2 regions of the Shewanella mytili genome follow, and region 2 is predicted to be linked to the other one. Evidence: predicted binding sites of a transcription regulator. Region 2 holds the regulator's gene; the other holds the start of a gene.
What was found. The regulator MetJ, encoded in region 2, represses methionine synthesis genes. The targets are predictions, from matches to a motif close to TAGACGTCTAGACGTCTA.
Positions count from the first base shown of each region.

Region 1: the regulator MetJ is predicted to act here: its motif matches at 13,752-13,769, upstream of msrA (peptide-methionine (S)-S-oxide reductase MsrA).

Region 1 covers NZ_JBKOUD010000003.1:5,806-22,371, forward strand. The annotation lists gene thrS (threonine--tRNA ligase) at 289-2,217, shown strand; gene infC (translation initiation factor IF-3) at 2,221-2,763, shown strand; gene rpmI (50S ribosomal protein L35) at 2,842-3,036, shown strand; gene rplT (50S ribosomal protein L20) at 3,052-3,411, shown strand; gene ACIDEJ_RS04355 (hypothetical protein) at 3,886-4,062, shown strand; partial or broken gene ACIDEJ_RS04360 (transposase) at 4,770-4,937, opposite strand; tRNA gene ACIDEJ_RS04365 (tRNA-Ser) at 5,109-5,196, opposite strand; gene ACIDEJ_RS04370 (methyl-accepting chemotaxis protein) at 5,353-7,353, opposite strand; gene nadA (quinolinate synthase NadA) at 7,503-8,570, opposite strand; gene ACIDEJ_RS04380 (dihydrolipoyllysine-residue acetyltransferase) at 8,730-10,280, opposite strand; gene ACIDEJ_RS04385 (alpha-ketoacid dehydrogenase subunit beta) at 10,290-11,267, opposite strand; gene ACIDEJ_RS04390 (thiamine pyrophosphate-dependent dehydrogenase E1 component subunit alpha) at 11,270-12,448, opposite strand; gene astE (succinylglutamate desuccinylase) at 12,603-13,631, opposite strand; gene msrA (peptide-methionine (S)-S-oxide reductase MsrA) at 13,782-14,261, shown strand; gene ACIDEJ_RS04405 (hypothetical protein) at 14,337-14,786, shown strand; gene pgm (phosphoglucomutase (alpha-D-glucose-1,6-bisphosphate-dependent)) at 14,864-16,522, opposite strand; gene seqA (replication initiation negative regulator SeqA) at 16,556-16,566, opposite strand, start outside.
Region 2 covers NZ_JBKOUD010000002.1:18,806-35,371, forward strand. The annotation lists gene ACIDEJ_RS02855 (c-type cytochrome) at 71-397, opposite strand; gene phsA (thiosulfate reductase PhsA) at 973-3,252, shown strand; gene ACIDEJ_RS02865 (4Fe-4S dicluster domain-containing protein) at 3,266-3,838, shown strand; gene nrfD (NrfD/PsrC family molybdoenzyme membrane anchor subunit) at 3,835-4,773, shown strand; gene ACIDEJ_RS02875 (conjugal transfer protein TraF) at 4,906-6,114, shown strand; gene ACIDEJ_RS02880 (TSUP family transporter) at 6,140-6,877, opposite strand; gene metJ (met regulon transcriptional regulator MetJ) at 6,953-7,267, opposite strand; gene metB (cystathionine gamma-synthase) at 7,485-8,645, shown strand; gene ACIDEJ_RS02895 (bifunctional aspartate kinase/homoserine dehydrogenase II) at 8,664-11,057, shown strand; gene ACIDEJ_RS02900 (multiheme c-type cytochrome) at 11,548-13,488, shown strand; gene metF (methylenetetrahydrofolate reductase) at 13,838-14,734, shown strand; gene ACIDEJ_RS02910 (methyl-accepting chemotaxis protein) at 14,808-16,566, opposite strand, start outside.

The DNA of each region.
Region 1 (16,566 bases), on a different contig from region 2:
TGTCTGTGATTGTCATGTCCAGGCACTTTCGTCCAAGGTGGCGAAGTTAGCACCGGTGATGGCCAGTTAATTGCAAAGGGTTGGTTTCTACCCGTGGCTGCATCAAGGATTTATGCCTAATTGGTTGCGCCAACAAAGGCTTATCCTTTAAAATCGATGGCTCGTTTTGGGGATGCCAAGGCTCCTGTATTGTCTTGCTCCACAAAAATGCACACGTTTTTCTTTTTATATTCAATGAATCAGCCAAGTGGCCCTGCGTGTGGGTCACCACTGGATTAAGGATTTTTCATGCCTGTTATTACTCTGCCAGACGGCAGCAAACGTGAATTTGCCCATCCCGTCTCGACCATGGACGTTGCTGCCGATATCGGTCCCGGCCTTGCCAAAGCTTGCATTGCCGGTCGTGTGAACGGCCAGTTACATGATGCTTGCGATCTGATAACCGAAGACGCCGAACTTTCTATCATTACCGTCAAAGATCAGGAAGGGCTGGAAATCATTCGCCACTCCTGTGCCCATTTGTTGGGACATGCCATCAAACAGTTATGGCCTGAAACCAAAATGGCCATCGGCCCGGTAATTGATAACGGCTTCTATTACGATGTGGATCTGGAGCATAAGCTGACCCAGGAAGATCTGGAAAAGCTGGAAGCTCGTATGCTGCAATTGGCCAAAACCGATTACGACGTTGTAAAACGCGTAGTGAGCTGGCAGGAAGCGCATGACGCCTTTGAACAGCGCGGTGAACCGTACAAAATGGCCATTCTGGATGAAAACATCAGTCAGGATGATCATCCGGCGCTTTACCATCACCAGGAATATACCGACATGTGCCGCGGTCCTCACGTGCCCAACATGCGGCTATGCCATCATTTTAAATTGATGAATATTGCCGGGGCCTACTGGCGCGGCAACTCAGATAACAAAATGCTGCAGCGCATTTACGGCACTGCCTGGGGTGACAAAAAAGCCCTTAAAGCCTATTTGCAACGGCTGGAAGAAGCCGCCAAGCGAGACCACCGTAAAATCGGTAAACAGCTTGATTTGTACCACATGCAGGAAGAAGCCCCCGGCATGGTGTTCTGGCATCATGACGGCTGGAGCATTTTCCGGGAGCTGGAACGTTTTGTTCGCATCAAACTGGATGAATACGATTATCAGGAAGTGAAAGGTCCGTTCATGATGGACCGGGTATTGTGGGAACGTTCGGGCCACTGGGACAAATATGCTGAAGCCATGTTTACCACCTCCAGTGAAAACCGTGAGTATGCCATCAAGCCCATGAACTGCCCAGGACACGTGCAGATTTTCAACCAGGGGTTGAAATCCTATCGTGACCTGCCGTTGCGCATGGCGGAATTTGGCAGCTGCCACCGTAATGAACCCTCAGGTTCTTTGCACGGGTTAATGCGTGTACGTGGCTTTACCCAGGACGATGCCCACATCTTCTGTGCTGAAGAGCAAGTTCAGCAAGAAGTCAGTAGCTGTATCCAAATGGTTTACGATATCTATTCCACCTTTGGCTTTAAGAATATCGCCGTAAAATTATCGACCCGCCCTGAAAAGCGCATCGGTGATGATGCCATGTGGGATCAGGCAGAAGCCGCACTCAAGCAAGCACTGGCCAATAACCATATTGAATATGAAATTCTGCCGGGTGAGGGCGCTTTTTACGGCCCCAAGATTGAATTTACCCTGCATGATTGCCTGGATAGGGCATGGCAGTGCGGTACCGTGCAGCTGGATTACGCCTTGCCTGGCCGCTTAGGGGCCACTTATGTTGCTGAAGACAACAGCCGCCAAGTGCCCGTGATGATCCACCGCGCCATTTTGGGATCACTGGAACGTTTCATCGGCATTCTGATTGAAGAATATGCCGGGAAATTCCCGGTATGGCTGGCACCAGCCCAGGTTGTAGTCATGAATATTACCGACAAGCAGTCTGATTATGTTGAAGAAGTCGTCTCTCGCTTCAAGTCTTGTGGCATAAGAGCCGGTAAGGACTTGAGAAACGAGAAGATTGGCTTTAAAATACGCGAGCACACATTGCGACGGGTTCCTTATTTGCTGGTTGTTGGTGATCAGGAAATGGAAAACCAAGAAGTTGCAGTACGCACCCGGAACGGGGTCGACTTGGGTAAAATGAGCATTGATGCATTTATTACCAAAGTAACTGAAGAGATTTCGCTCCGTAGTCTTGAATTGTTGGAGGAATAGGTCATAAAGATCAAAAAAACAGCAGGCCGTCAGGCGGCCCCAAACCGAATCAATGATGAAATCACAGGCGTATCAGAAGTACGTTTGGTCGGAATTGAAGGAGAGGCTATCGGTGTCGTAGGGATCCGACAAGCCCAAGAGCAGGCTGATGACGCCGGAGTGGATCTGGTAGAAATTAGCCCCAATGCTGAGCCGCCTGTATGCCGTATCATGGACTACGGTAAATTTTTGTTCGACAAGGCAAAAGCCCAAAAGGAACAAAAGAAGAAGCAGAAACAGGTCCAGGTAAAGGAAATCAAATTCCGTCCTGGTACTGATGAAAACGACTATCAGGTAAAACTACGCAACCTGATTCGTTTTCTTGAAGACGGAGACAAAGCGAAAGTTACGCTGCGTTTCCGCGGGCGAGAACTGGCACATCAAGGGTTAGGTATGGAACTGATGAACCGTATCAAAGCCGATCTTGATGAAGTTGCAGTGGTTGAATCCTTCCCCAAAATGGAAGGCCGTCAAGCTGTAATGGTGCTAGCGCCAAAGAAAAAATAGTAAGGCAATCAAAGTAGTGAGGGTTTATCCCAAACTCGCCTTGCGTTTTATTAATTATCCCAATGCGGAGTTTTAGTAATGCCTAAAATGAAAACCGACAAGGGTGTAGCAAAGCGTTTTAAGAAAACCGCTAATGGTTTCAAACGCAAACAAGCACATCTGCGTCACATTCTGACCAAGAAGAGCACCAAGCGTAAGCGTCACCTGCGCGCTAAGTGTTTAGTTGCTAAAGTAGACGTGCCAGCAATCGCACGCCAACTGCCATACGCTTAGTAGGAGGATTGAAAGATGCCAAGAGTTAAGCGTGGTGTAACTGCACGTGCTCGTCACAAGAAAGTTCTGAAACTTGCCAAAGGTTACTACGGTGCCCGTTCACGTACTTACCGTGTAGCGGTACAGGCCGTAACCAAAGCAGGTCAATATGCCTATCGTGACCGTCGTCAGAAAAAACGTCAATTCCGTCAACTGTGGATCGCACGTATTAACGCTGCTTCCCGTCAGAACGGTTTGTCTTACAGCCGTTTCATCAACGGTCTGAAGAAAGCTTCTATCGAAATCGATCGTAAGATTTTGGCAGATATCGCTGTATTCGACAAAGTTGTATTTGCAACTTTGGTAGAAAAAGCCAAAGACGCGCTTTCTAACTAAGACAACGATGATATTGCGAAAGGGGTCATTCATTTGACCCCTTTTTTATTGTCTTTTGTCCTGTTCTGTCCTGAAATACGTTGCCATAAATTATTTCTCTTTATCAATGTAACCCCAACCAATTTAAACCATGGGTACACTTAATCTGACGATACCTAATTCTTTAAGCCTGCAATGAATGTCGACAATTTCATCGCATAACATCGGTTGGCATCGATAAATAACAAGCTTTGCAGGTGACGTGCCGTCTAGACATTTTCCAATGTCACTAATGACGGGTGTGGAGAAGATCCAAAACAAGCCTTAGTGTAATTGCTATTAGAGAATCTGGCAGAGTAACCGCTAAGCAGTCTAGGAAGGTGCGTTAGAAAGGTAGTGTTAGCTTCGTGGCTTGCAAAGATGCACCGACACATCAATGTACCCGGCGCTATAAAACGTGGTGGCCAAAATGACTTGACCACTACAGACGATGATATGGCAGATTTAATCCAGACGTTTATCGCAGGTGTCGGCTGGGATACGTTCAAATCTAAAGACCAGATGTACTCAGAACTGCACAGCGAATATGGTGAAGTTGAAATCATCGCGTTGACATCTGAACTGTATGCCCAAATGTTGGCCAGTGGTGAGTTCGAGGGTTACGATCCCTAGAGACGTTGTCGCCGGTGCTGACTGCGATGCCAGCGAAGGCGGAGCGGACAGCACTGGCAACTGCCAATCACACAGCCTAAATCCCAAGCAGCTACACAGCATCACATATAAATGCGCACAATGTATATTATGTTAAATAGAGTGTGATGAGATTTGGTATATGTGTCTTTATTTATGTCGATGACAAATAAAAACTGAATTAGTCCTGCTCACTTTTCAATCATGTCTAAATCCAGCTATATTTGATCTGGTCATCTTTGTTAATCAAGCCAACTCACACAAACAGGCTTAAAGGTTTTTCATCTAAACAATATATTAGGACGTAACGATGATTTTAAAACAAGATCCTCGCTGTTACACCGATGTATGCGTTCAAGGTAAGTGGTTTCATTATGACCACTGCACAACGAACGTTTACATGCTAAACGGTGGCGCCTCTTGCTACTTTGAACTCGATAAGATCCCAAATACTGAAGATGAATTAATAGCGTTACTCAACGAACGATTTGAGCCTTAGTTACTCATGCCCAGTTAAGCAGCGCTCAGCATGGTGCGCCTTTTGAGTGAATATGGCGCGAGACACTCATTGTGCTGGGCGTCCGATGTGTAAATGTCGGCTGCCTATCACGATACACTGTCACCATGCATGATCGTGAACTGGGCCAGCCCCTGTCCGGCCTACGTCTTACACACTTTTCAATTGACAAGCGCAAGCGGTTACGGATTGGATGTACGATATATAGCTGCGCCGGTAAACCGTTGCAATCGCATCAGGGAAGCCTTTGAGACCGCCAACACCGGCGATGAGGATATTCTTTTACGCCAGGATTTTTCAGCGCATTCATCACTGACAGCCAGAACTTGGCACCCTCAGCTCCCTCTTACCAGATAGATGGATTTGCTTGGGATGCTATCGGAGTTGCGGCTATGGCAGATAGTTTGTATGAAATGTTGGGATTTAATCAGGACATGGGGAACATGGCGGTAATTGACTGCACTAAAAGCAAAACGGGGATCAGTAATTTACTGATCCCCGTTCTTTAATATGGCGGTGAAGGAGGGATTCGAACCCTCGATACGTTGCCGTATACACACTTTCCAGGCGTGCTCCTTCAGCCACTCGGACACCTCACCACAGGATGTTTTAATGTTCATCCAACATTTTTGTCAGCGCTCTAGGCCTGTTGTGCCTTGCTGACGGAGCGGTACTTTACGCAAAAGCATTTGTTGGGTCAAGAGAAAATGTCATTCGCCTCTTCGTTTGGGTATTTGCTGAACAAGTGCCTGATTTTAATCCGCTGAAACATTAAATTTACGCACTTCTTCGCTCATTTTGTCTGCTTCGTTCACCAATCGGTGATTGAGTTCGCTAAATTCTGCGGTAATACCCTGGGTATGACGATAGATATCGCTGATTTTCATGGCGTTACGATTGACCTCTTCGGCAACTACGGATTGTTCATGGGTTGCCGCCGCAATTTGTTCATTCATGCTTTCAATGGCTTCCACGTGAGACACGATTTCATGGAGTTCCTGCCCGGCGTTTTGTGCCTCTATTACACTGTTTTTTGCCATGCTCTGGCCTTTGGATATGGCATCAAGGGCATTTACCGCGCCAGTTTTCAACCGTTCAATAATGCTGCGAATGTCTTCCGTGGAGGATTGGGAACGTTGTGCCAGATTACGCACTTCATCAGCCACAACCGCAAAACCGCGGCCCATATCCCCTGCCCTGGCAGCTTCAATGGCGGCATTAAGCGCCAACAGGTTGGTTTGTTCGGCGATGGCACTAATGACTTCCAGTACGTTAACAATGCCATGGATATCACTATCCAGTTGCCTAAAGGCCGTGGCGGCTTCCTCAATCTCATCGGCCAGTGCCAACATGGCATGTGCTGTGGCCGAGACTTCATCATTGCCTTTTTTGGCTTTTTGCGAGGTATCGCGGGAAGCGTCGGCCACCTGTATGGCGTTATTGGCAATTTCCTGTACGGTGGAGCTCATTTCGGTCATGGCTGATGCCACTTGTTCGGTTTCGCTGGTGCCTTCGGTAACATAATCATCAAGTTGTGATGAATGCTGGTTGAGGCTATCAACCACCTGTAGCAGGGTTTTGTTGCTGGTTCTCACATTGGTGATGATACGTTCGAAATCACTCATCATGTCATTGAAGGCGTTGGCAACCCCTCCAAGTTCATCGGTGCTGGCAACCTCAATGCGCTGGGTTAAATCAAATTCTTTGCGGGCTGTGGTCATCCCCAGGTGGATGTTTTTCAGCTGTTTACCAATAGCGCGTTGAATGCCCAGCGAGATAACGGCAGCCAGCAAAATTCCGCCAAGAATGATGGCGCCCAACCCCCAACTGCGGGTTAATAGTTGCTGATGTAGCGCTGCGGTATCATCAATCAGTTGCTTTGACAGGGTTTGTTCAAATTCCCGCATCAGTTCAATGCGTTTGGTGGATGCACCAAACCAGGCTTCTGGGGATTCAAGACGGATATCCCTGGCATTTTGCGTGAAGGCCACCTTGCGGTAGCGCTCAACTTCTGCCACTGCCGGTTGTTGCAGCAAGGTAGTGTAGCGGCTGCGCATCTTCTGCGACGTTAATGCAAGAAAACGCTGCTGGAAACTGTTTTGCTCGGCCACCAAGGTCACAAAGCGGGTATAGGCATTACCGTTAAAGCCCTCCCGCCCAAAGGTGGCACTGAGAATGGCTCGTTCAATGCCTGCTCGCTCTTTCATTAACAGGTATGCAGAAAATGCGGCGGCATCAATGGCAATGGTTTTATCCCCGCCGGCCTTTACTGTGTCATCCACAATGGAGAGCAATAAGGCATTCAGCTGTGTGTAGTAATCCACCTCATCCTTAACGGTAATATTCAGCGCTGAAACCTGGCTGCGGATGGTGGTTAGTTTTCCCAGTTGATGGGTCACTTCTGTCAGCTCGGCGGCAAAGTTTTCAGGTAACACGTGATGTTTTATGAAGTCATTAAATGCCTGCAGCTTGGTGTCGGTCAGTTGCCGCTGTGTGGGTAATTTATCGGCAAAAGCGTTTCCGTTAGCCCCGATATAACCGGCGCTCATGCCCCGCTCTTTTTGTAACTCATGCACCAGGTCACTGTTCACTTTTGCCAGGTCACTCAGGGCTATTACGCGGTTGGCGCTTTGTGCCTGTGATAGATATTGAAAAACCAACATACCGCCGAAAACAATCGCAAAAAGAAAGGAAGGAACAATGACCAGCAGAAATTTGAGACGTAACGGAAGATTGCGAATCCATTGCCAATTCATGGTGGTTCCTCTGACAGTACAGTGAAAAGGAAGAGACGTTTTAATAACGAATTCAGTATAGTCAGCTTTAACTTATGTCGTTATTTTTCTTACATGAAAAAGCCCGGGCGAACCCGGGCTGATAACTGGAGGGAGGTAAAGCTTAAGGCTTAGGCATTCCCCTTAACCTGTAACTTGAGTTCGGCGGCAAAATCCAGCATTCGTTGCAAAGGAAGCAGTGCTTGTTGGCGCAAGGCTTCCTCAACTTCAATTTCATGGTGCTGGGGATTGGTTGTGGCCAGAGCATTGGCAATGGTTTTCAGTCCGTTCATGGCCATCCACGGGCAATGGGCACAGCTGCGGCAAGTGGCCCCAACACCGCCGGTGGGCGCCTCTAATAACTGTTTATGGGGCACCATTTGCTGCATTTTATAAAAAATGCCCCTGTCGGTTGCCACTATCAAGGTATCGTTATTCAGAGTTTGAGCCGCCTGGATCAACTGGCTGGTTGACCCCACTGCATCGGCCATGGCTACCACGCTTGCAGGGGATTCTGGATGCACCAGAATGGCGGCTTGCGGATGTTGTGCCTTTAACTGTCGTAAAGCGTTGGCTTTAAATTCATCATGCACCACACATTCGCCCTGCCATAACAGCATGTCGGCACCGGTTTGTTTTTGGATATAACCGCCAAGGTGGCGATCCGGTCCCCAGATGATTTTTTTGCCCTGACTATCCAAGTGCTCAACGATTTCCAGCGCTATGCTGGAGGTGACCACCCAGTCTGCCCGGGCCTTGACGGCAGCTGAAGTATTGGCATAAACCACCACGGTACGCTCGGGATGGGCATCGCAAAATGCGGCAAAATCCGTGATGGGGCAGCCGACATCCAGCGAGCAGGTAGCCTCCAGTGTGGGCATCAGGATGGTCTTTTCCGGGCTCAAGATTTTAGCGGTTTCGCCCATGAATTTTACCCCGGCCACAATCAGTGTTTGTGCAGGGTGGGCTTTGCCAAAACGGGCCATTTCCAGAGAATCGGAAACACAGCCGCCGGTTTCTTCTGCCAATGCCTGAATTTCAGGATCGGTATAGTAATGGGCAATCAGCACGGCGTTTTTTTGTTGTAGCAACTGTTTTATCTGTTCTCTGTAATGAGATTTTTCAGTCGCTGTTAACGGTGCTTGTTTGGCTGGGAATGGATATGAATAAGAAACAGGGTTATCGGCTGACCTTTGCATAACATACAACGCAAATAACAAATTGTCCGATAAGTATACGGAAAATGTCACGTAACCGTAACTGTTTTGTGGCAGCGGTGATAAATTTGTGGCAGGGATTAACACACTGCCACCATCATTTTGGCAGCAGCAAAAAGCCCCATGACGGGGCTTTAAGCATTATTTCATGCTCAGCAGCATCTCGTGGGGATGTTCCAGATACTGTTTCCACAGATTACAGAACCTTGCGATAGTGCCGCCATCAATCACCCGGTGGTCCCCTGACCAGCTGATCTGCATGATTTTGCGGGGCACCATTTTTTTCCCTTTTTTATGCAAGCGGGGCAAATCCTGTATTTTGCCCAACGCCACAATGGCCACTTCCGGTTTATTGATGATGGGCGTTGCCACCGTGCCACCCAACGCGCCGATATTGGAGATAGAAATTGTGCCGGCTTTCAAATCCGCCGGTGTCACCCGTCCGCTTCTGGCGGCATCCGTCAGCCGGGTGATATCGGCGGCTATCTCCAGAATGGATTTGTCCTGCACGTCTTTGACATTGGGTACCAGCAGCCCCACTTTTGAGTCCACCGCCATGCCGATATTGTGCCGGGACAGATAGGTCAGTTCGGTACAGTCGTCATTAACGCGGCTATTAATGACCGGGAATTGCGTCAGCGCCAGTGATAGCGCTTTCATGAAAAACGGCATCAAGGTGAGCTTGAGGGTGTCAGAGGCATACTTTTGCTTAAGCTGCTCCCTTAAAGCAACCAGCTCTGTGATGTCCAGCTCTTCGCAGTAAGTAAAATGGGGAATGGTCGATACCGACTCCATCATTTGCCGCGCCATAATGGCCTGCACCCCTTTTATGGGCACGACCTTGTCGGCAACTGTTGGTGGCGCGATAATTGGCGCATCGGCAGGCAAGCTTGAAAGCTGGCTGTCGGCCGGTGCTACATGGGTAAAACGCTCAATATCCTCTTTGTAAACCCGGCCGTGTTTGCCGCTGCCAGGCACTTTGGCAATATCAATATCCAGGCTGCGTGCCAGGCGCCGAACTGCCGGGCTAGCCAGCGCTTTCCCCTGTGGGACCAGGCTGGCCACTGTGGCTGCATTTGCACTGCCAGTGCCGGCATCTACCGTGGGTTCAACATGGGCAGTGGCCGTATCGGCTGCGGTTTCAATGGCATATAAAGGTGCATGCACCTTGGCCAGTTGGCCTTTGTCATAATGCAGCTTGATGATTTTTCCGGCTTTTATCGCCGGAATTTGCACCGAGGCTTTATCGGTCATCACATCACAGATGGGCTGATCTTCTTCAACCCTATCCCCTTCTGCAACCAGCCATTCAATCAGCTCACACTCCACAATGCCTTCGCCAATGTCCGGCAACAGAAAATCTTCAATCTGAACGCCACTTGGCAACTTGTCTGATGATGGCAAGGTTGTGGTGTCTGCTGGGTTTGATACTGGCGCTGCAGCAGCGCCGGCTTCATCCATTTGTACCGCATACAGCGGCATGTGAACCTTGGCTATCTCGCCCTTGGCATAATAAAGCTTGGCAATAACCCCCGGATATGGTGCCGGAATTTGCACCAAGGCTTTATCGGTCATCACGTCACAAATGGGCTGATCTTCTTCCACCCGCTCGCCTTCGGTCACCAGCCACTCAATCAGCTCACATTCAATCACGCCTTCACCGATATCCGGCAAAATAAAATCTTTGATCATCCGTAACTCCTAGAAATTGACCGAGGCCTTGATGGCTTCGAAGGTTTTCAGCGCATCCGGCATGTATTCCTTCTCGTGGATTAACGGATATGGGGTATCCAGACCACATACACGGGCAATGGGCGACTCCAAATACAAAAAGCATTCCTGTTGGATGGTGGCGGCGATTTCACCGGCAAATCCGCCGGTAAGCGGCGCTTCGTGGTTGATTAACAGCCGGCCGGTTTTACGCACCGACTGGGCAACACTTTCCACATCCCAAGGCGCCAGAGTGCGAAGGTCGATAACTTCACAATCAATGCCTTCTTTGGCCGCCATCTCGGCAGCGTTTTCAATCACTTCCATCTGGGCGCCCCAGGCCAGCAGGGTAATGTCCTTGCCTTCACGGACAACTTCGGCTTGTCCCAACGGCAACTCATAGGCATCTTCGGGCACGTCGTTCACCGATGCCCGGTATAACCGTTTGGGTTCAAAAAAGATCACCGGATTGGGGTCGTGAATGGCCGATAACAGCAAGCCTTTGGCCTGATAGGCATTGCGTGGCACCACCACTTTCAAGCCTGCCACCTGAGTGAAATAAGCTTCTGGCGACTGGGAGTGATAATGCCCCCCGGCAATGCCGCCGCCATAAGGGGTGCGAAAGGTCAGACCGCCCACATTGAACTGGTTACCGCTGCGATAACGGAATTTGGCTGACTCGTTCACAATCTGGTCAAAGGCGGGAAAAATGTAATCGGCAAACTGGATCTCCGCCACCGGTGTCATGCCGTGGGAGGCTAGCCCGTTGGCAAAGCCGGCAATCCCCTGCTCCGTTAATGGCGTATTGAAACAGCGGGCCTTGCCGAATTTGTCCTGTAAGCCGGAGGTGGCGCGAAACACTCCGCCAAAATGGCCTACGTCTTCACCAAATACCAGTAATTTATCATCCGCTGCCATCGCCAGCATCAAGGCGTTATTAATGGCTTGCAGCATGTTCATCTTGGCCATGCTCATAATCTCCCTGCGGTTTTAGGATAGGCCTTGGGATATTTGGCCACATGGTTTTTCAGTTCCACAAGCTGCCGTTTGAGATTGGCGGTGGGCACGTCATACACATCTTCGATAATGGTATCCAGGTGCGGTGCCGGCACTTTTTCGGCAGTCTTAAGGGCATTGAGCACTTCTTGGCGATAACGTTGGTTAAGCTCCGCATCATCCTCTTCCGTGAGCCAACCTTTGTTGATTAGCCACAGCTTGAAGCGTTTTACCGGATCATGCTGTTGCCAGCGGGCTTCTTCATCCTTGGAGCGGTAGCCGGAAGGATCATCCGAGGAGGAATGAGCGCCCAAACGGTAAGTCATGGCCTCAATCAGCACCGGCTCACTGTGCTTGATGGCCCAAGCTCTGGCCTGCTGGGTAGCGGCCAGTACCGCCAGCATGTCGTTGCCATCCACCCGAATGGTATGCATGCCATACCCCAAGCCGCGGCTGGCAATGCCATTGCCGGCATATTGCTCTTCCGTGGGCGTGGAAATGGCGTAACCGTTGTTACGGCAAAAGAAAATCACCGGCACTTTATGTACGGCCGCCATGTTCAATCCCGCATGGAAATCCCCTTCCGAGGCCGCGCCTTCGCCAAAATAACAGATGGCCACATTACGTTTGCCCTGCATCTTCAAAGCGTAACCCACGCCGGATGCCTGAGGGATTTGGGTAGCCAATGGCGACGAGATAGTCTGAAAATTCAGCGCGTTACAGCCGTAATGAATGGGCATTTGCCGCCCTTTGCCCAAATCTTTTTCATTGCTGAACATCTGGTGCATGAAATCTTCCGTGGTAAAACCGCGGTAACGCAGCGCGGCATGTTCGCGATACTGAGCCAGGATAACGTCTTCATCATCCAGTGCCGCCACGCTGCCAATCACCGCGGCTTCTTCACCGGTGCAGGTCATGTAGAAACTGATGCGCCCCTGGCGCTGTGCCGCCAGCATGCGTTCATCCAGCGTACGGATAAACACGCAAGCATCAAATATTTTCCGCGATAAGGCTTCATCAATCTGGGGAAGCACGGCATTTTCATAAGGGGTGCCATCGGCTTGTAACAGTTTCAGAATGGGAATGTTAAGGGCATCCCTGTCCAGAAATGTTGCACGATGCACCACCTGTTGACTAACGGTAATGTTGCTCATGATGTGCTCTTATAGTTTGATTAAGCAGGATTTCTCCTGCCATTGGTTATAGTGCATTAGCAGCACACTAGGTTAACTTTAAACAGCTGACAATCTTTGTGATCCAGCTAACACCAAGTTTGATGGCTACCGTGCGTATAGCTAGCTTTACATATCAGGCCAATGTGGCGGACATCTCGGGCACGACACACAGCGCCGCCCGTTGTCCCACAGGGATATGACTGTTGGGAAATACAATGGCTTCGTCATCATGCTCCGCCACCACCGGCTGACCGTTTTCCATGGCTAAAACCTCACCTTTGGCAAATCGGGTAAAGTTGGGTAACCGCCCATCAAAGGTAAAGGCAAAATCGGGATAATGCTTGGTGATCACCCGGCATACCCGATATATCATCAGCGTCTCTGGCTGGAACTCGGCATCTGGCAATTGTGGCTGGCTCAACAAGTTACTGAGCAATGCTTGCATGGGCGCCAACTGCTGCGGGTCATTCTGGCCGAAGGGATGCACTTTGCCCAGCTCTACCGTAAAGGCTTCTGCTGCAAAATTGGCGGATGAGGCATAACTGAAGGTGGTGGTGGGTTCATGATGCAATAAAAACGCTTCCACGCCACCGGCGTTCAGCAAGGCCAATTGCCGTTTTGAGTGGGGCTTGCCGGGGCGATAAGGGCACACGGCAAAACGCTCATGGCGCGAAGCCCTGATGGCGGTATGCAAATCGTAATGCAGCCGTTGCCCGCCCCCGGTTTCAAAAAAGCGCCGCACATGGTGCTCCAGCCTTGCCGCCCGCTGTCTTTCAGCGTTTTGCGGCCCATTGCCCTCCCCATGGGCACCATTAAACAGCCGGTTCAGGTTTTCTTCTACAAAGCGGGTTCCCTTTATCATGGCCGGGGGGTTACCGAAGATAAACATCACCCGCTGACGTAAGGGCAAGGTTTGTTTGATGATGTTGTGGATGAGGCGGTTGCAAAGCTCTATGGGGGCGGTTTCATTGCCGTGAATGCCACAGGACAACACTATGTCATGGTGGGCTACGGCCGCAAGCGGGGAAAACACCACAACCCCGCTGTCCCATAATTCCACTTGGGTATGGCCGGCGATGGTGGCCGATGCAGTGGGGCTTGCCAACGGGTTGGCCAGTGTCAGCTTCAAAAAGTCAGCCTGTTGCAGAAGTTGCTGCAGCACGGTTTTCTCCTTAGGTTAACGTTCCCTGAGTGGCTCATGGTAGCACATCCGGTCATGCCGGCTGGATATGACTTATGCCTAAATGATGATTGTAAATTGTCAGGATTTGATGAATAATTTTAGCCATCCAGACATCTAAAAGGGTTATCTATGGCAATTGCAACATTTGGCGCCGGCTGTTTTTGGGGCGTGGAATATTTTTTTCGGCAGGTTCCCGGGGTACTCAGTGCAACCAGTGGCTATATGGGCGGTGGCGATAAACCGGTCACCTATGAACAGGTGAAAACCGGCAACACCGGCCATGCCGAAGTGGTACAGATTGAATATGACCCACAGCTTGTCAGCTATGATGCACTGCTGCAGGTTTTCTGGAAAAACCACAACCCCACCAGTCTCAACAAGCAAGGTGCGGATATGGGCACTCAATATCGCAGTGTGGTGTTTTTTCACGACCAAGCACAGAAACAACTCGCCGAAACGTCAAAACTTGCCTTAATGCGCAGCGGCAAATGGGGCATGCGCCAAATAGTCACCGAAATCGTGCCCGCTCAAACCTTTCATCCGGCAGAAGCGTACCACCAGGATTATATCCGCAAACATGGTTTGCCCAGTTGTCACATAGCATATTGATGGCTAAGATAATTATCGGGTTCTCTAATAAAGATAAAACGTCATTCATCAACCTGATTTTTAAAAGGATTTAATATGAAGTGCCATCAGTTAGCTGCCGTGCTTATGGGAACGTTATGCTTGTCAGTGGCCCAAGCTTCCGAGGAAAAACTGCCCTATTGTTCACAGGAACATTGCGAAAAAATCTTGCATAACAAGCTGTTGAACCAAGCCAATATGGTGGTCTGGAAAGGTGATAGTGAGATTATCAAGACATTCACTTTTGACCTGGATAAGGACGCAAAGCTGTCATCTGTGACCCAAGGTGTCAAGCAAATAACCAATCTCTCTGATAATGCCATTACGTATGTTCCGGCAGAGTCCTGTAAAAGTGGCAGCTGCTCCACGTCAATCAGCTATAGCTATGAGACTGACGCAGAACTGATTGGTATCGTTGCCGTGTTTATCTACTACGATGGGCAGTTGCTTGATGTCGATATTAATGAGCACAGGCTCCCAAAAAGCCAGTTAACATCCCGCAAGTGAAATAGCAAAACGCACTCTGATGAGTGCGTTTTTTCAATGCCATGACAGGCAGCCTATGTGGTAATGGTACGCTGCCGTCAGCCCTCGCCTTTCAGCGCATTTTTAACCAGCTGCTGCGCATCGCGCATCAGTTGTTCCAGATGCTGCTCGTCAACAAAACTTTCGCCGTAGATTTTAAAGAGTGCTTCGGTACCGGAAGGTCTGGCGGCAAACCAGCCATTAGCCGTGGTCACTTTGATGCCACCAATGGCCGCACCGTTGCCCGGGGCATGGGTGAGTACGGCAGTAATGGCATCACCCGCCAGTGTGCTGGCATTAAGGGTGTCGCCATTCAGACGGCCAAAGCGGGCTTTTTGCTTGGCATTAATGGGGCTGTCAATGCGGCGGTAATAACAGCGGCCAAATTTGGCAACCAGCGTTTCATAATGCTCGGCTGGGGTTTTACCGGTCACGGCAATGATTTCAGCGGCAAGCAGCCCCAGGATTATGCCGTCTTTATCGGTGCACCAGGTGCTGCCGTCCTGCTTAAGGAACGCCGCACCGGCACTTTCTTCACCGCCAAAAGCCAAAGAGGCATCCGCCAGCCCGTCAACAAACCATTTGAAGCCTACCGGCACTTCACAAAGCTCCCGTTGGTGAGATGCCACGATTTTGTCAATCAGCGCACTGGAAACCAGGGTTTTGCCGATTTTCAGCTGGGCTGACCACTGGGGGCGATGGCTGAGCAGGTAATCAATGGCCACCGCCAGATAATGGTTGGGATTCATCAAACCGCTACCGGGGCAGACAATGCCGTGGCGGTCATAGTCGGGATCGTTACCGATACACACATCATATTCATTCTGGTGTTTCAGCAAGCCGGCCATGGCATAGGGTGAAGAGCAATCCATGCGGATTTTGCCGTCTTTATCCAGTGGCATAAAGCCAAAGGTGGGGTCTACTTTGTCATTCACCAAGGTGATGTCAAGGCCATAGCGTTCGGCGATTTTTTCCCAGTAATAGATGCCTGAACCCCCAAGAGGGTCAATGCCGATTTTCACCCCGGCCCTGGCAATGGCAGCCATGTCAATCACCTGCACTAGCGCGGTGACATAAGGCGTGATCAAATCCTGCTGCTTAATCAATCCGATAGCTGATGCCGTGCCGTAATTGAGTTTTTTGACGCCTTCCAGCTGGTTTGTCAGGTACGCATTGGCGCGGTTTTCAATCCAACTGGTTATCTCCCCTTCCGCTGGGCCGCCATGGGGGGGATTGTATTTGATGCCGCCATCCTGAGGCGGATTGTGGGATGGGGTGATGATGATCCCATCACTCAGTGCCAAATCGCCCTTAGCTTTTCCCTCATTGGCCGCCACAATGGCCTGGGATACCACTGGGGTGGGCGTAAAACTTTCGTGTTGCTGCACCACCACATTGACCTCATTGGCCAACAGGACTTCCACGGCTGAAATGTATGCCGCTTGTGACAAGGCATGGGTGTCCATCCCCAGAAACAACGTGCCGTTTATGCCTTGCTGCTGACGATAATCCACCACGGCCTGCACGATGGCCCAGATGTGGTTTTGGTTGAAGCTGCCATTAAACGCACACCCCCGATGGCCAGAGGTGCCAAAGCTGACCCGCTGTGCAGGCTGGGTGACATCCGGCACTTGCCGGTAATAAAGGCTCATCAATCTGGGAATGTTCACCAGATCCTGTTGCTGGGCGGTTTGACCGGCGCGTTGGTGTAGGGCCACAATACTCTCCTTGTGCTGTTAAACTCTGTAATGTCAGGCTAGCG
Region 2 (16,566 bases):
CAGCAACAGCCCCTGGAGCTTGCTCCATGCCATTGCTGTGTATTGTCGGACGGTGGCTTAAGTGCCGGGATTAACCACAGGTTTGCGGTTGGGCGGAATCTGCCGCATGGTCATACAAGAACTGCTGTACGTCTTTCAGATCCTTTTCGCTCAGTTTTTCAAAAACTGCCGGATTGGCTTTGTGCTTGTCTTTGTCAAAGAACCGATCCCATTGGGCCATGGTTTTGCTCATGGGGGTGAGTTCGCCAGCGGCATTGCTTTGACTGTGGCAGACCTTGCACTCTTTTTTGTACAGATGTTTGCCTTTTTTGGGATTGCCGCCATCGGCTGCGTAACTGCCTGCGGCCAGTGCGGTTGCCAGCAGTAATACGCCAAGCTGGAGTGTTGTTTTCATCATCATTTCCTCATATTGCTATTTTTATTCAGCATCACTTGCGGATGTTGTTGTTGTTTTATTTCGGTTAAGAATTTAGCAAAGTAGAAAACATGAGGCGTTGACGGCGATCACTTTCATGATATTTTTCTAATTGATAAAAATATCATTGAAATTAATCTAATGAAATGTAGCGGCATGTTTTAAAGTCGCTATAAAACATAAACTTATAAAAGTTATTTAATTTAAAGTTGGCTAATACTGTGGATAATCTCACACTTTTTTTAGGGTGATACAGTTAACAAAAGTCAAATTTTAACCATTGACGCAGCATTTAACTGTTTATTTTGCTTGATTTTTGCGCAGTGACAAAAATGTAAACCCGTTCACATATTAGGGACTGGATGGCCCAGTTCTTATGCCTTGGATCACATCAGCAGGGGTATTGTGGTTTACCACAATACCCGTAAAAAATTCATGGGATAACAATTAACGCGAAATCAGCGCAGACGCTGTTGCTTGGCAACACTCATGCGTCTGAATAAAAACGATTCCGAGTGAACTATTCGTCTCCGGCTTGAAGACGATGGAGGTTAACCATGATAAAGCTTGATCGACGGGCTTTCCTGAAAGGTGCCGGCGCTACTGGTGCATCCTGTGCCTTGGCCAGTGTTGTCCCCGGCTCGCTGGCAGCCGTGGGCGCAACAGAACTGCGCGGCAGCGGGGAAGCCGTACCCAGTATCTGTGAAATGTGCTCTACCCGTTGCCCCATTTCTGCCCGGGTGGTAGATGGCAAAACAGTATTCATTGAAGGGAATGCAGAAGCCAAATCCTTTGGCGGTAAAGTGTGTGCCCGTGGCGGCGCCGGCCATAGCCTGCTGTACGATCCACAGCGTCTGGTAAAACCCATGAAACGCGTGGGTGCCCGTGGCGAGGGTGAATGGCAAACCATCAGCTGGGACCAGGCCTACAGCGAAATCGCGGCCAAAATGAATGAGCTGAAAAGCAAATATGGTCCGGAAAGCGTGGTCTTTTCATCCAAGTCAGGTTCTGAACACACCCATATCTTCAATATGGCAAAGGCGTTTGGCAGCCCTAACACCTTTACCCACCTGACCACCTGTCCAGGCGGTTACGGGGTAGCTGCCCATGCGGTGTACGGTTCCAAAATGAAACGGGACCTGAGCAATAGCAAGTTCATCATCAACTTCGGTCATAACCTGTATGAAGGCATCAACATGTCCGAAACCCGTGCGCTGATGAAAGCGCAGATGGACAAGCATGCCAAGCTGGTGGTGTTCGATCCCCGCTTCTCCGTGGTGGCCTCCAAAGCCGATGAATGGCATCCAATCCGGCCCGGCAGTGATGTGGCCGTGGCATTGGCCATTTGTAATGTGCTGATTGCCGATGATTTATATGACAAAGCCTTTGTTGAGCGTTATGTGAATGGCTTTGAACAGTTTGCCGCGCAGGTAGCGCAATACACGCCGGAATGGGCGCAGAAGGTTGCGGACGTACCCGCCAAGGACATTCGCCGCATTACCCATGAACTGGCAAAAGCCGCGCCTCATGCCATGGTTGACTTCGGTCACCGCAGCACCTTTACCACCGAAGAGTTTGAAATGCGTCGCGCCATTTATGCCGCCAACGTATTGATTGGCAACTTCGAGCGCAAAGGCGGCCTGTATGGTGGCAAAAAAGCCAGCACATACAACAAATTTGCCGGTACCGATGCGGCGCCTTCACTGGGCAAACCCGGTGTGAAAATTCCGAAACCCACTGCCAAGCGCATTGATCAGGTCGATCCGCAACTGGCACTGCCTGCCAAAATGGGCGGCATTTACCAGTCCATTATCGATACCGTTGAAAATGGCAAGCCTTATCCCATTCACGGTTGGGTCATGACCCGTACCAATCCCATGCAAACAGTGACCGACCGTAACCGGGTGGAAGACGCACTGAAGAAAATGGATTTGGTGGTGTGCTGTGATTTGTACGTGAGCGAAACCGCTGCGTTTGCTGACTACATTCTGCCGGAATGTACCTATCTGGAACGGGATGAAGAGATTGCCGACAAGTCTGGCAAGAATCCGGGTTACTACGTGCGCCAGCAAGTGGTGGACGTGATTGGCGACACCAAGCCTGCCTGGCAAATTTTCCGCGAGCTGGGGATTAAACTCGGCCTGGGTGAATACTACCCATGGGAAAACATCCAGACACTGCAGTTGGCACAGGTGAAAAAAGATGGTGCGCTGCTGAAGAAGATTAAAGACAAGGGTTATGTGAGCTACGGCAAGCCGCTGATGTTGCGTGAACCGTCAATGGTTGCTGCCTTTGCTGCCGCTTATCCTACCGCCCACGCAGTGGATGAGGATGGCACTTATGGTTCGGCCGTGAAGTTCAAGACCCCAAGCGGCAAGATTGAGCTGTTCTCCAGTGAAGTGGAAGAACTGGCACCCGGCCGCGGCATGATTGCTTATCACGAAGCCAAACTGAAAAATCCTGACGAGCTGTACTTCATTCAGGGCAAAGTGGCAGTGCACACCAACGGTGCTACCCACAACGTGCCAATGCTGGCCAACCTGATGTCAGACAACGCCGTATGGATCCATCCGGAAACCGCCGCCAAACGGGGTATCGAGAACGGTGATGCCATTCGTTTGACCTCCAGCGTGGGTAGCGAAACCGGCCATGCACTGGTAACCAAAGGTATTCGTCCGGATACAGTCTTTGCCTACATGGGTTTTGGTTCCAAAAACAAAGAACTGACCCGCGCCAGCGGTAAGGGTGTTCATTGTGGCAACTTGTTGCCCCATGCCACCGCACCGGTATGCGGTATGTGTGTACACACCACTGGTGTGAAACTGGAAAAGGCATAACGGGAGGCTAACAATGAGCAAAAAATACGTCATGGTGTACGATGAAAACAAGTGCATCGGCTGTCAGGCGTGCAATATAGCTTGCCGCAGCGAAAACAAAGTCCCTGAAGGCGTCAGTCGTCTGCAGGTGCGGGTAGAAGGGCCTTATGGCGAAATGCCATTACTGCACTTCAAATACAACCGTGTGTCTTGCCAGCAGTGTGAAGACGCGCCTTGCGTGAAAGTGTGTCCTACCGGTGCCGCTTACGTTACTGAAGACGGCATTGTGTCCATCAAGAAGGATAAATGCGTCGGTTGTCAGTACTGTATTGCCGCCTGTCCTTACAAAGTGCGTTTCATCAATCCGGAAAACCATGTGGCGGAAAAATGCAATTTCTGCGCGGATACCCGCCTGGCACGTGGCGAACAGCCGGCTTGTGTAACGGTTTGTCCTACCAATGCGCTGGTGTTTGGCGATGTCAACGCCCCAGGCAGTGAAGTGGCCAAGCTGTTGAACAGCACCGCAACTTACCGCGAAAAAGTCCATCTTGGCACCAAACCAAGGGTTTTCCGTATTCCTGCCCGCAAAGGAGGGATTGAAGCATGAACAATATCTGGGGTGATATGTCACAGTACAACCCTGTGACCTGGCATTGGGTGATTGCCGTATACCTGTTTCTGGCCGGGCTGGCTGCAGGCAGTTTATTGATTGCCATCGCCATGCGTTGGGCGAAAGGCGACCGTGAGGAAAGTCCCATCCTCAAGGCTGCTGCGCTCATCGCACCGGTGGCCATCTGCCTGGGGATGTTGTGTCTGGTGTTTGACCTGACCCGGCCGTTCCATTTCTGGTTGATTCTCATCAACTATAACCTGACCTCCGTGATGTCCATCGGGGTGGTGGCGCTGTTGTTCTTCATTCCGCTCACCTTCCTGTATGCACTGGTGGTATTCCGTGAGCAACTGCCGGCCTTTGGCCTGGGCTTCCTCAAGGGGATTGCCGATGCCCTGGCTGGCGCCAGAAAGCTGATTGAAAAGCTGTTGTTTGTATTGGCTGTTGCCGTGGGTGCTTATACCGGCTTCCTGATTTCAGCCATGAACATCTACCCCATGCTGAACACTGCCATTTTGCCAGCCTTGTTCCTGGTATCCGGCATTTCAGCGGGTGCAGCCGCCAACGCTGTCGTGGCCCTGTTGCTGTTCAACACCCCGTCACACGACAAAGAGCTTGGACGGATGCACAGTATTGAATTGCCGGTAGTGGCCATTGAAATCCTGTTCCTGTTCATGCTGTTCTGTGCCCTGTACTTCAAAGGCGGCGCTGCCGCTGCAGCACTGGCATCACTTACTGATGGCACTTGGGCTGCGGTATTCTGGACACTGGTGGTGGCTGTCGGTTTCGGCATTCCGCTGTTATCCCAGTTGCTGCCGGCACAACAGCGTCATGGCAAAGGGGTGATGTTGCTCGGTGCCCTGTGCAGCCTCACCGGGGTACTGGCTCTGCGTCACTTTATTCTGTACGCCGGTCAAAGTTATCTCGGCTAATCATTGTTATGCTAGCGCCACAAGCCTTCGCGAATGCGGAGGCTTTTTTTATGGGGTTTGCTGAAGATATCAAGAGTTAAGCTATCTTTAACTGAACCCTATTGATCCGAGGCGTTTTTCAAGGAGATGGAGATGAAACTAACCACGCTGGCGTTGCTCACCGCCACCACTTTTTGCAGCGGTTCCCTGTGGGCCGGGCAGGATGTATTTGAAGCGAGAACTGATGCCATGGGCGGGGCAGGCGTTGCTGCCGGTGATCGCCTGGCTGCAGGTTTCGTGAATCCGGCATTGCTGGCATTGGCAGATCGCCAGCAGGATGACGTAAGCCTGTTATTGCCTGCCCTAGGTGCTGATGGGGCCGATAAAAACGACATGGTGGACGAGTTTGACACCCTGCAGGATAACTACGACATGCTGGATGGGGCCATTGCCCAGCAGAATCCGGACAACATCATCCGCTACCGCGACTTGTTACTGAATAACCTGCAAGCCCTGCAAGGCGACAGTGCCTATGCCAGTGTGGGGTTGGGCGTGGCGGTTGTGTTACCCTCAAACAGCCGGATTTCAGCGGCGGTGATTGCCAAAACCTATCTGGACGCCTTTGTGCTGGCGGATGTCAGTGCGGCGGATTTACAGCTGCTGAATAATCTGGATCCCTTGAATCCGCCATCACTGGATGACCTGTCATCCACCGGCCGGGTATTTGCCGGTGCCGTATCGGATTTCGGGGTGGCGCTGAGTACCCGCATGAGTGTGGGTGACATGCCGCTGACCATCGGGGTGACGCCGAAACTGCAACGCCTTGATACCTTCAACTATGCGGTGTCTGCCAACAACTTTGACGTGAATGATTTCAACAGCGATGACTATCGTAACAACGATACCGGCGTCAACCTGGATGTGGGGGTGGCGTTGCAGCCCACCGAAGGCCTGACGCTGGGGCTTAGTGGTCGCAACCTGGTCAAGCAGGAGCTGGCATCCGTGGTGCTGGCAGATTGCCCGTGCCAGCAGCTGACCTATCAGGTCAAGCCCATGGTCACTGCCGGGCTCGCCTATCAATGGCAGGGACTGACGCTGACCACGGATGTTGATCTCACCGAAAACAACAAATTCGTGGAACTGGACGGCCCCAAATACTGGCGCATGGGCGGCGAATTGCAGGCCACCGACTGGCTGGCATTGCGCTTAGGCTATCGCCATGATGTGAATGACGTGACCACTGACATCTATTCCGTGGGTACCGGCATTGTGGTGGGTAACTTCTTCCGGCTGGATCTCACCGGCATGATGGGCAGCGATAATGCCGTAGGCGGCGCCCTGCAAACCTCTTTCCACTTTTAATTGCGGTGATGCGTGACAACGGGGGCTAGGCCAAAAGCCCCCAGAGTGATTTAAGTGCCAGCAGCAGTGCGCTGGCACTGCATAACATCAAGGTCAGCATTTTACTGCGCCGTTTGTCCACCCGATGCAACAGCGCCCCCGAGATCACGAATCCCAGCAGCAGCGCCGGCAATAACAGCAGCGCCAGCAGCAGATCCCTGAACGACAGCATGCCGGAGAGCAGCAGCACCAAGAGGCTGATACAGGTACTGACCACAAAAAAGGCCGAGAGGGCTGCACGAAACTTCCCGGCTTCCCGCCCGGTGAGCAGCAGGGCCATGGGTGGCCCGCCAATGCCGGCAACCGTGCCGAAAATGCCGGAAAACATCCCCGCCACAAACAAATTGCAACGGTTGACTGGCAGCGTGAGTTTTTTCAGGCTCAAGGCCACGGCCGTGGCCACAATGGCGGCAATCACCAGCCCGAGAATGGCTTGGGGCGCCAGCAGCAAGGCGGCCCCCAGCAAACTGCCGGGAATGCGTCCGGCCACGGCATACTGCAATCCTGCCAGCTCCAACTGTCCCCGCTCGCGCAGCAAGGTGAGCAGGGCAATGGAAAAGCTCAGGATAATCAACGAACCCGGGATTAATTCCGGGTCAATGATGTACAACAGCGGTGCGGCAACCACTGCCAAGCCAAACCCCAGCAAACTTTGGGTAATGGCGCCCGCGACAATCACCAGCGAGGCCAGTAGCAGGGTGATGGGGTCGATTAATGTCCACATTTAAAAAAGCAGAATGCCGGGACATGCCCGGCAAGCTGATGATATGTTGCGCCTCATGGCCGAAAGGTCAGCCATTTACTCCATTTCTTCCCATTCGATGCCCATCTCTTCCATGATTTTTTTGGCATCTGCCGGAATGCTGTCAGGGCGATCCTTGGAGAGATCTTCATCGTTGGGCAATGGCTGGCCGGTGTAAGCATGCAAGAATGCTTCACACAGCAGTTCGCTATTGGTGGCATGACGCAGGTTATTGACCTGGCGCCGAGTGCGTTCGTCGGTTAGCACTTTCAATACTTTCAACGGAATAGACACAGTAATTTTTTTTACTTGTTCGTTTTTCTTCCCGTGCTCAGCGTAAGGGCTGATGTACTCGCCGTTCCATTCAGTCATGTTGCACCTGCTATGTCGCTAATTCGCTGCCGATTTTAAACTCTTACATCCCACAGTCAAATGGGAGTCCATGCTACTGTATCACAAAAATGGAATTCTATACATTTGGACGTCTAAACGTCTTTATGCCTATTGACGTTGAAGAGCGACTTGATAGAATTTAGCCATCTAGACATCTTTAATCTGTCGCCCCTGTTAATAATGTAAGGAGCCGAACATGACTGCGCGGAAAATGGCCACCACGGTTGTGCGTCAAGGAATCGAGTCCGATAGCCAATATGGTGCGGTGCTTCCGCCTATTTACCTGTCGACGAATTACAGCTTTGCAGACTACCAAACGCCGCGGGAGTTTGATTACAGCCGCTCCGGCAATCCTACTCGCAGCATTTTGGCCAATGCCATTGGTGAGCTGGAGCAGGGATGCCCGGCGGTGATTACCGCCAGCGGCATGGCGGCGGTCACCTTGGTCAGCAGCTTGCTGGGGGCGGAGGACTTGCTGGTCATCCCTCATGACTGTTATGGCGGCAGTTATCGCCTGTTCACCCATCTGGCGCAAAAAGGGCAATTCCAGCTGGCGGTGGTGGATCAAACCGACAGCCAGGCCCTGCAACAGGCCCTGGCGGCCAAACCCAAGCTGGTTTGGGTGGAAACCCCCTCCAATCCGCTGCTGCGGCTGGTGGATATTGCCCGATTGGCCAATGAGTGTCAGGCTCAGGGCACTTTGCTGGCGGTGGATAACACCTTCTTGTCGCCGGCATTACAACAGCCGCTGTTACTGGGGGCCGATATTGTGGTGCACTCCACCACCAAATACATTAACGGCCACAGCGATGTGGTGGGCGGCGCGGTGATAGCCAAAGACCCGCAAATTGCCGAGCAACTGCACTGGTGGTCGAACACGCTGGGGCTCACCGCTGGCGCCTTTGACAGCTATCTGGCACTGCGTGGATTGCGCACACTGGCACTACGCATTGAACAGCACCAGCGTAATGCCGCCAAAATAGTGGATTTGCTGCAGGGCAGCGAACAGGTGGAAAAAGTGTATTATCCGGGGCTGGCACAGCACCCGGATCACCAGATTGCGCTGAAGCAACAGCGAGGCTTTGGCGCCATGGTAAGCTTTGAGCTCAAAGGCGGCGCAACACAAGTCGGCGCTTTTCTCGGGGCATTACGCTATTTTTCCCTGGCGGAAAGCCTGGGCGGGGTAGAAAGCCTGGTGGCGGTGCCCGCCAGCATGACCCATCGGGCCATGGATGCAAAAGCCCGGGCAAACGCAGGCATAAAAGACACACTCATCCGCCTGTCAGTGGGCATTGAAGACCCGCAAGACCTGGTGGATGACATTACCGCTGCCTTGGCAGCCGTGGCAGCTGGTTAAATTGGAGAGCATTGATTAATGGCGCGTAGTCACTTACATAAATTTGGGGGCAGCAGCCTGGCGGATCCGGACTGTTACCGGCGTGTGGCGCACATTCTGCTGACCCACGGGCGGCCCGATGATCTGATTGTGGTGTCTGCCGCAGGCAAAACCACCAACTTCCTGTACAAACTGCTGGCACTGCGCGAGCAGGGCAAACTGTGGCAAGAAGAGCTGCAGGTACTGATGAGTTACCAGCAGGACCTGATAGAACAGCTGCTGAGTAACGGTCAGGCGCGGCAGTTGCGGGAGCGCCTGGCCACCGACCGGGCATCGCTCATGAGCCTGCTGGCGCTGGAAAACCGCAGTGAATACCAATGCAATCAGGTGGTCGGGTTTGGCGAACGCTGGTCTGCCAGGCTGATGGCGGCACTGCTACGTGAATCCGGCGTGGCCGCATCCAACATCGATGCCCGCGGTTTGCTGGTGGCCGATGAAGCTGCCGTGCCCAAGATCCGCCTGCAGGAATCCCGGGAAAAAATCCAGCAGTTGTTACAAAAGCATCCCGATGAACGGCTGGTGATCACCGGTTTCATCTGTGCCAACCCCCATGGCGACATGCTTCTGCTGGGGCGTAACGGTTCCGACTTCAGTGCCACCCTGATTGCCAGTCTGGCGGGCATTGAACGGGTGACCATCTGGACCGATGTGGAAGGGGTGTTCAATGCCGATCCCAATAAAATCCAGGATGCCCGCTTATTGCAGAGCATGTCGTTAACCGAAGCTGACCGGCTGGCGCGGCTGGGTTCGCCGGTATTGCATGCCCGTACCCTGCAGCCACTTTATAACACTCAGGTGAGCTTGGCGGTGCGCTCAAGCTATGCGCCGCAAACCGACTTTACCCTGGTGGCGCCCAAAAGCGACATCGCCAGTGCGCCTGTGGTCACCAGCCTTGAAGATGTGGTCACCGTCACCTTGCAGTTGCAATCCGCCTGGGAGGCGCTGCTGGAAGCGCTGGACAGTGCCGGCCTTCATCCCTTGGCGCATTGGACATTGGCCAAGCAGCAGTATGAACTGGCCTATACCCCGGAGGTTCAGCAGCAGGTACTGGCGTTATTACAGCGCAAAACCGCGGCGCTGGGCATCAGTGACGTGGCGCTGCACACCGGGCTTGGATTGGTGGCACTGGTGAGCGCCGCTGCCACGCAGTATCGTCGCAGTTTTGCCCGCTTGCTTAGCCGTGAAGCCCGGCCGCTGTATCAGGACCCGTTAAGTCTGGTCACCCTGGTGCCTCAGCAACAGGTATCGTTGCTGACACAAAAAGTGCATCGGCGCTGCGCCGGCCCCCGTAAACGCATTGGGGTGATACTGCTGGGCGTGGGCAATATCGGCGAAGCCTGGATTGATTTGTTCGGCAAGTCTTCCCGGCAACTGAACCGGCAACTGGAGGCGGAAGTTGCACTGGTAGGCTTGGCCAGCTCCAGCAAGGCCTTGTTTTGTAATGAGGGCATTGCCCCATCGGCATGGCAGGCCCGGTTTGAGGCCGAAGCCACCCCTTGGCAATACGAGCATCTGTTTGAGCAGACCGACACCCTAGATTGCGACGAACTGGTGGCGCTGGACATCAGCGCCAGTGCCCAGCTCACATTACAGTACCCGGAATTTTTTGCCCGGGGCATTCATATGGTCAGTGCCAACAAACTGGCGGGTTCCGGGCCGCTGGCTTTTTATCGGCAATTGAAGCAAATGCTGGGAAACCGGCGTTTATTCTGGCGTTACAACGCCAGTTGTGGGGCAGGGCTGCCGGTGCAGCATGCCCTGAATGATCTGCATAACAGTGGCGATGAGGTCGAGGCCATTGGCGGCATTTTTTCAGGCACCTTGTGCTGGCTGTTTGAAAACTATGATGGCATCCGGCCTTTTTCGGAACTGGTACTGGAAGCAAAAGCCCTGGGGATTACCGAGCCGGATCCCCGGGATGATCTCTCCGGGCGGGACATGCAGCGCAAGTTGTTGATCCTGGCGCGGGAGATAGGGTTGGCGCTGGAGCTTGAAGATATCAAGCTCAGCTCTTTGGTGCCGTCCCATCTGGCCAAAGTGCCATTAAGCGAATTTCTGGCGCGTTTGCCTGAGCTTGATGAGTATTTTTCCCAGCAATATCAGGCGGCAAGTGAACAGGACAAGGTATTGCGTTATGTGGCCACCCTGGAGCGTCATGCCCAAGGTGCAAGGGCTGAAGTGGCGCTGCAATGGACCGAGCGCAGCCATCCGTTTGCCAACCTGACGCCCGGTGACAATGTGTTTGTCATCCGCAGTGCCTTTTATCAGGGCAATCCGCTGATTATCCGCGGCCCCGGCGCCGGACGTGAAGTGACCGCTGCTGCCGTGCAGTCGGATTTGGTGCAAATCTGTCGCGATCTTCTGGAGGACTAAGCCACAACTCAGGGTTCGCGTGAAAATGTTTTATTGCCAAGGCTCCTGTTATTGCAGGAGCCTTTTTCTTTATGTGGCGGGTCATACCGGAATAATGGGAAATGATCACATAATATGAAAATTAAATAACAGGCAAGCTGAAATCAGTCATAAATAATCTTTCTGTTTTATTATTCCATTATTAGCATTTTCAGGCGTTAATAAATAATTAAGCATAAATAAATTATTGTTTAAGCAATAATTAAGGTGTTAATAATAACCATGGTTTTAATTTAAATTTAATACCGAATAAATTTTAAATTAATGTTGGTTAAATGCTTAATTAATATTTGCCTGATAGGTGGAAAACAATATTTATTATATTTTGTTTGTTGTGATCTTATATACAGAGTAACAAATCAATTTCTAATATTTTAAATAAGATACTTGTGAGCAGTATCGTTAAAAACCGCTATAGGGGAAAATAATGAGAAAAATAAACAAATATCAAATGGCAATTGTTATTGCCGCCACCTTGGGCATATCTGCCTGTGGCAGTGACGGCAAAGATGGTGCTCCCGGGGCACCGGGAGCACCAGGTGCACCAGGTGCTCCCGGAGAGGATTATGTACCCGAAGTGATTGTGACCAAGCCGGTTGCCAAGGTGATTGACTGGCATTATGGCGAGGGCACAATTAATGTGACCTTCTCACTTGAAAACCAGGATGGCATTCCGGTTGAAAATCTGGATAAAGTACAACTTTATTCCACAACAAAAGGTGAAAATGGTCAGCTGCAACATACGGTTGATTTAACTTATATCGAAGGTGATGACAATTCGGTTGGTACCTTGACCCATACTGGTAATGGTATTTACGAGCTGGTTATGCCGGAAGAAAATACCACGGCCCAAACCGTGGGCATTGGTTATATTCGCCCGGGTAACGGCCCTAACGGCATGCCAAGAACGCCTCGGGTAATGTTTACCAAAACAGATCAATATGCCGCGGTGAGTTCTACCGAAGGCGACAAGTGTATTGCATGTCATGGGGAATTTACCAACTCTACCGGTAATGCCACTTGGGGTTGGCACCAGCATCATTATGCCCTGGATAATGACCAGGATGTGGTGATTGTGGATGCCTGTTTGACTTGCCATACACAAACCGAGAAAAAAGACGGCGGCTGGGCGCTGAATACCATGGCGATGATTGGCCATGGCATGATGTCAGACGGTGCCGGTGGCAAAATTGCCAAAGGCCATGCCAACATCAAAGACAACTATTCGATGGATCTGGGGCGCTGCACCACGTGTCACGTGGAAAACACCCAGTTTACCGCGTCCATAAACGGCTGTGTCACTTGCCATACGGATCTGTTTGATGCCAATCGTGATGGTGCCATTGTGAGCCACACGGGCTTTGGTGAAACCTCCTGTAAAAACTGTCATGAAGCGGCTGTTCACCAACATGATTCCGGTGCTGCCCGTGATGAAGCGCTTAACCGTTACAAGTTTGAGGTGCTGTCGGTGGCACGTTCTGCCGATAAAACCGAGATCCTGGTGACCGTGAAAGCCACCGACGCGGACGGACAGCCCGTGGATGTGGCATCCATCAGTGATGCTAGCCCGCGTGGCTGGGCAACCGTGATGAAAAATGGCGAAGCCATGTTGCCCGGAAGGGATGAAGGCCATGTGGCGCGCTCCATGAGCGGGGCTGCCAATGCCGATGGTTCATACACTTACGTGGTGCAGCATGCCCTGCCTTACAGCGATGGCGAAGTGTTGCTGGGGGGTATTGACGGTCGTGTCAGTTACACCAATGCCACCACCGGTGCCGCTACCAGTGCGCCTGTGGTTGTCTCCAACGTGGTTGATGTACGTCGCCTGAGCTTTGACGAAATGAAGTGCCTTAACTGCCATACAGAAGGCCTGCAGGGACATGGCGGCCAGCGCGGCGGTGTGGATTTGGGCGGTGCCTCTTGCGTGCAGTGCCACAGTGCTTACAACTGGGCACCCTCCAAAGCGGGTAACGACCACATTCAGGCCATGGGGCCCTTTATCCACAGCGTGCACTTTGGCGCGTATGGTGAAGAGCTCGGGGTGAATAAGATGCCGACCACCGACCGCAACAACCCGGTGCACTGCAGTGATTGCCACACCGGCGACATCAACCTGGAAAACGTGGCGCCAGCCGTGGTATTGACCGGTGAAGATGAAGCCTCGGTATACGGTGTTACGCCCATCGCGGCCAACTGTGCCTCGTGCCATACCGGCGCGGCGGCAAAAGCCCATATGGCGACCCAAGGCGGCGACTTTGATGTGCCAGTCAGCGCCAGTGGAACAAACGCAGGCGAGTCTGGCTCGTTTGATGTGTTTGACCCAGCGCCGATTGTAGAAGCCTGCGCCGTGTGTCATACCCCGGCGAAAATGGCTGAAGCGCACCGTTATTGAGCGCTGTAGTTGTGTTGTAATGCGCGGGATGTGATGTGTGCGATGCATCCCGCAATATTGGCCCGGGTTCTTGCTGGCGCTTTGCACCAGCCAGGCCCGGGCTGATTTTTTGGGTTCAGGGCGTTTTGCCTCTCCTTGGCTATTGGGCGCCAGCAACAGGCATCCGTTGTGGGCCGTCCCGTGATTAGCGAATCTTTGCCATATCCGGCAAAAATATCCGTTTCCAGCAGGTTTTTGGCAATTTCCGTGGCGAAGGGTGATTTTTTGCCTTGACTTCAATCATCGTTTCTCTAGTATGTGGACATATAGACGTCCAAACGTCCAGATAGATAAATTGAGGAAGATGTCAATGGCTTTTCACCACGCCCAGTATGCCAGCTCACTGAACCAGAGCCTCGCCGAGCTTAATGGCGACATTAATGTTTCCTTTGAATTTTTTCCGCCGGCCACGGCAGAAATGGAAACCCTGTTGTGGAACTCCATTCAGCGTTTACAGCCATTGCAGCCCAAATTCGTGTCGGTGACTTATGGCGCCAATTCCGGGGTGCGCGACCGCACCCATGGGGTGATTGAACGCATCCAGTCAGAAACCAATCTGGTGGCGGCGCCCCATTTAACGCTGGTGGATGCCAGTGAGGAAGAGTTGCTGCAATTGGCTAAAAACTACTGGAACAGCGGCATTCGCAATATCGTGGCCCTGCGGGGGGATTTGCCCGAGGGCAGCCCGAAGCCCACCCGTTTTGCGGCGGATCTGGTGCGTTTGCTGCGCAGCGTGGCGGATTTTGACATCTCGGTGGCGGCATATCCCGAGGTGCATCCCGAAGCGGCCAATGCCCAGGCGGATTTGGTGAACCTGAAACGTAAAATTGATGCGGGTGCCAGCCGCGCCATCACCCAGTTCTTTTTTGATATTGAAGCTTACCTGCGCTTTCGCGATCGCTGCGTGGCCGCGGGTATTGACGTGGAAATCGTGCCGGGGATTTTGCCGGTCACCAACTATAAACAGCTGAAGCGGTTTGCCGGCATGACCAATGTGAACCTGCCCCGCTGGTTGCAGCAGCAGTTTGACGGCCTGGATGATGATGCCTCCACCCGCTCGCTGGTGGGCGCCAATGTGGCCATTGACATGGTGAAAGTGTTGTCCAGGGAAGGGGTGAAGGATTTCCATTTTTACACCCTTAATCGGGCAGAGCTCACCTATGCCATCTGCCATATTCTGGGGGTGCGGCCCAAAGCGGTGGGTTAACCGCGCTGGCCATCAATGAAAACGCCTGCAACATAGCAGGCGTTTTTTATTGGGTTGGCAAGTGTGCCGCAGTTTACAGGCGGAACTGCCCCAGCAGTTGCTGCAGGCGGCCCGACAGGCTTGCCAGCTCATTACTGGCTTCGGCAATCTGGGCGGCGCTGTCACTGCTGTGAGCCACGGCATCATTGATGTTGCTCACGTTGCGATTGATTTCCGCCGACACGGCCACTTGCTGGTTGGCGGCGCTGGCAATCTGGATGTTCATCTGGGTAATGGTGGATACCGCCGCGCGTATTTGCTCCAGGGAGTCGTCCGCTTTACCGGCCTGCTGCACGCACTGCTCGGTGGTATCACTGCTGCGCTGCATCACGGTGACAGCGGAGCGGGCACCTTGCTGCAGGTTTTCAATGATTTGCTGGATTTCGGCAGTGGAAGCCTGAGTACGGCTGGCAAGGGAGCGCACTTCATCCGCCACCACCGCAAAGCCACGTCCTTGCTCTCCGGCACGGGCGGCCTCAATGGCCGCATTCAACGCCAGCAGGTTGGTTTGCTCGGCAATGTTGCGGATGACTTCCAGCACGGTGTCAATGGCCTGGCTGTCCTGTGCCAGCTTGTCGATGGTGCTGGCAGCGTGATTTATCTCCTGTGCCAGCCCGTCAATTTGCTGTACCACCTGCTGAACCACCTGTTTGCCGGCATCGCTGGCATTGTCTGCCTGCTCGGCGGCACTGGCCGCATCGGTGGCGTTATGGGCCACTTCCTGTACGGTGGCGGCCATTTCGTTCATGGCGGTGGCCACCTGCTCGGTTTCCCGTTGCTGCTTGTCGGCGCTTTGGCGGCTGTCGCCGGTGATGCCGGACATCTCCTCTGCCGAGGTGGCCAGTGATTCGGTTACCTGGGACACACTTTGCATGGTGGCATGGATTTTACTGACAAAGCGGTTAAAGGCACGCACCAGCTCGGCAATTTCATCCTTGCTGTGAACCTCAATGCGCTGGGTCAGATCACCTTCACCTTCGGCAATGTCATTCATGGCGCGGGTGGCTTCCCCAATGGGGGCGGTAATGCTGCGGGCGATAAATACCGCAATGGCGGCGCCCACCACCAGAACCATGAGGCCAATCCCCAGCAATTTAAGGTTGATGTACCACTGGGCTTTTTCGGCATGGCTGCGATCCATGGCAATGGCCAGCACCCCGATGGGTTTCCCTGAAAAATCCTCGATTTTGTGCAGGTATACCGCGTGGCTATTGTCATTGACCGCATCACGGAAATGGGAGTTTTCCCCCTGCATGACCCGGTTCAACAAGGCTGCATCCTGAAATTGTGGCAGCTCGAAGGTGCCGCCAAAACGCTTGAAGCGGTTATCGCTTGGGATCAGCAGGCTGATTTCTGCTTGGTAGTTTTGTTTGAATTCGTCAAAAAACGGTTGCCCGAATGACATGCCAAACTCCACCGAGCCTATGTGCTTGCCCTGATAGCTGATGGGCACCACGCCGCGAATGCCAAGCCCGGCAACCCCTTTTTCCAGCCCCATTATCGGTTGGCGCGTGTTATTGGTTTGCACCACGGTTTCGCGAAATGACGACAGGTCATCGCCAAATTTTTCAGGCTTGTGCACCCGCAAAAACGAGGTGGCCGGCGGCAGGTGGAACTGGAACTGGGTGACGGCAAAATCTTTTTTCAGCGGTTTGAACAGCAACTGGCTGCGGGCATTGAGCAGTTGCCGCTCTCCATTGGCTATCTCGGCCTGCATTTCCGGCGTATTGGCCACGACCGTTGCCATGGCTTCTGCCAGTTTTCCCGAGCTGTGTATCTCTGCGACAGCAGTC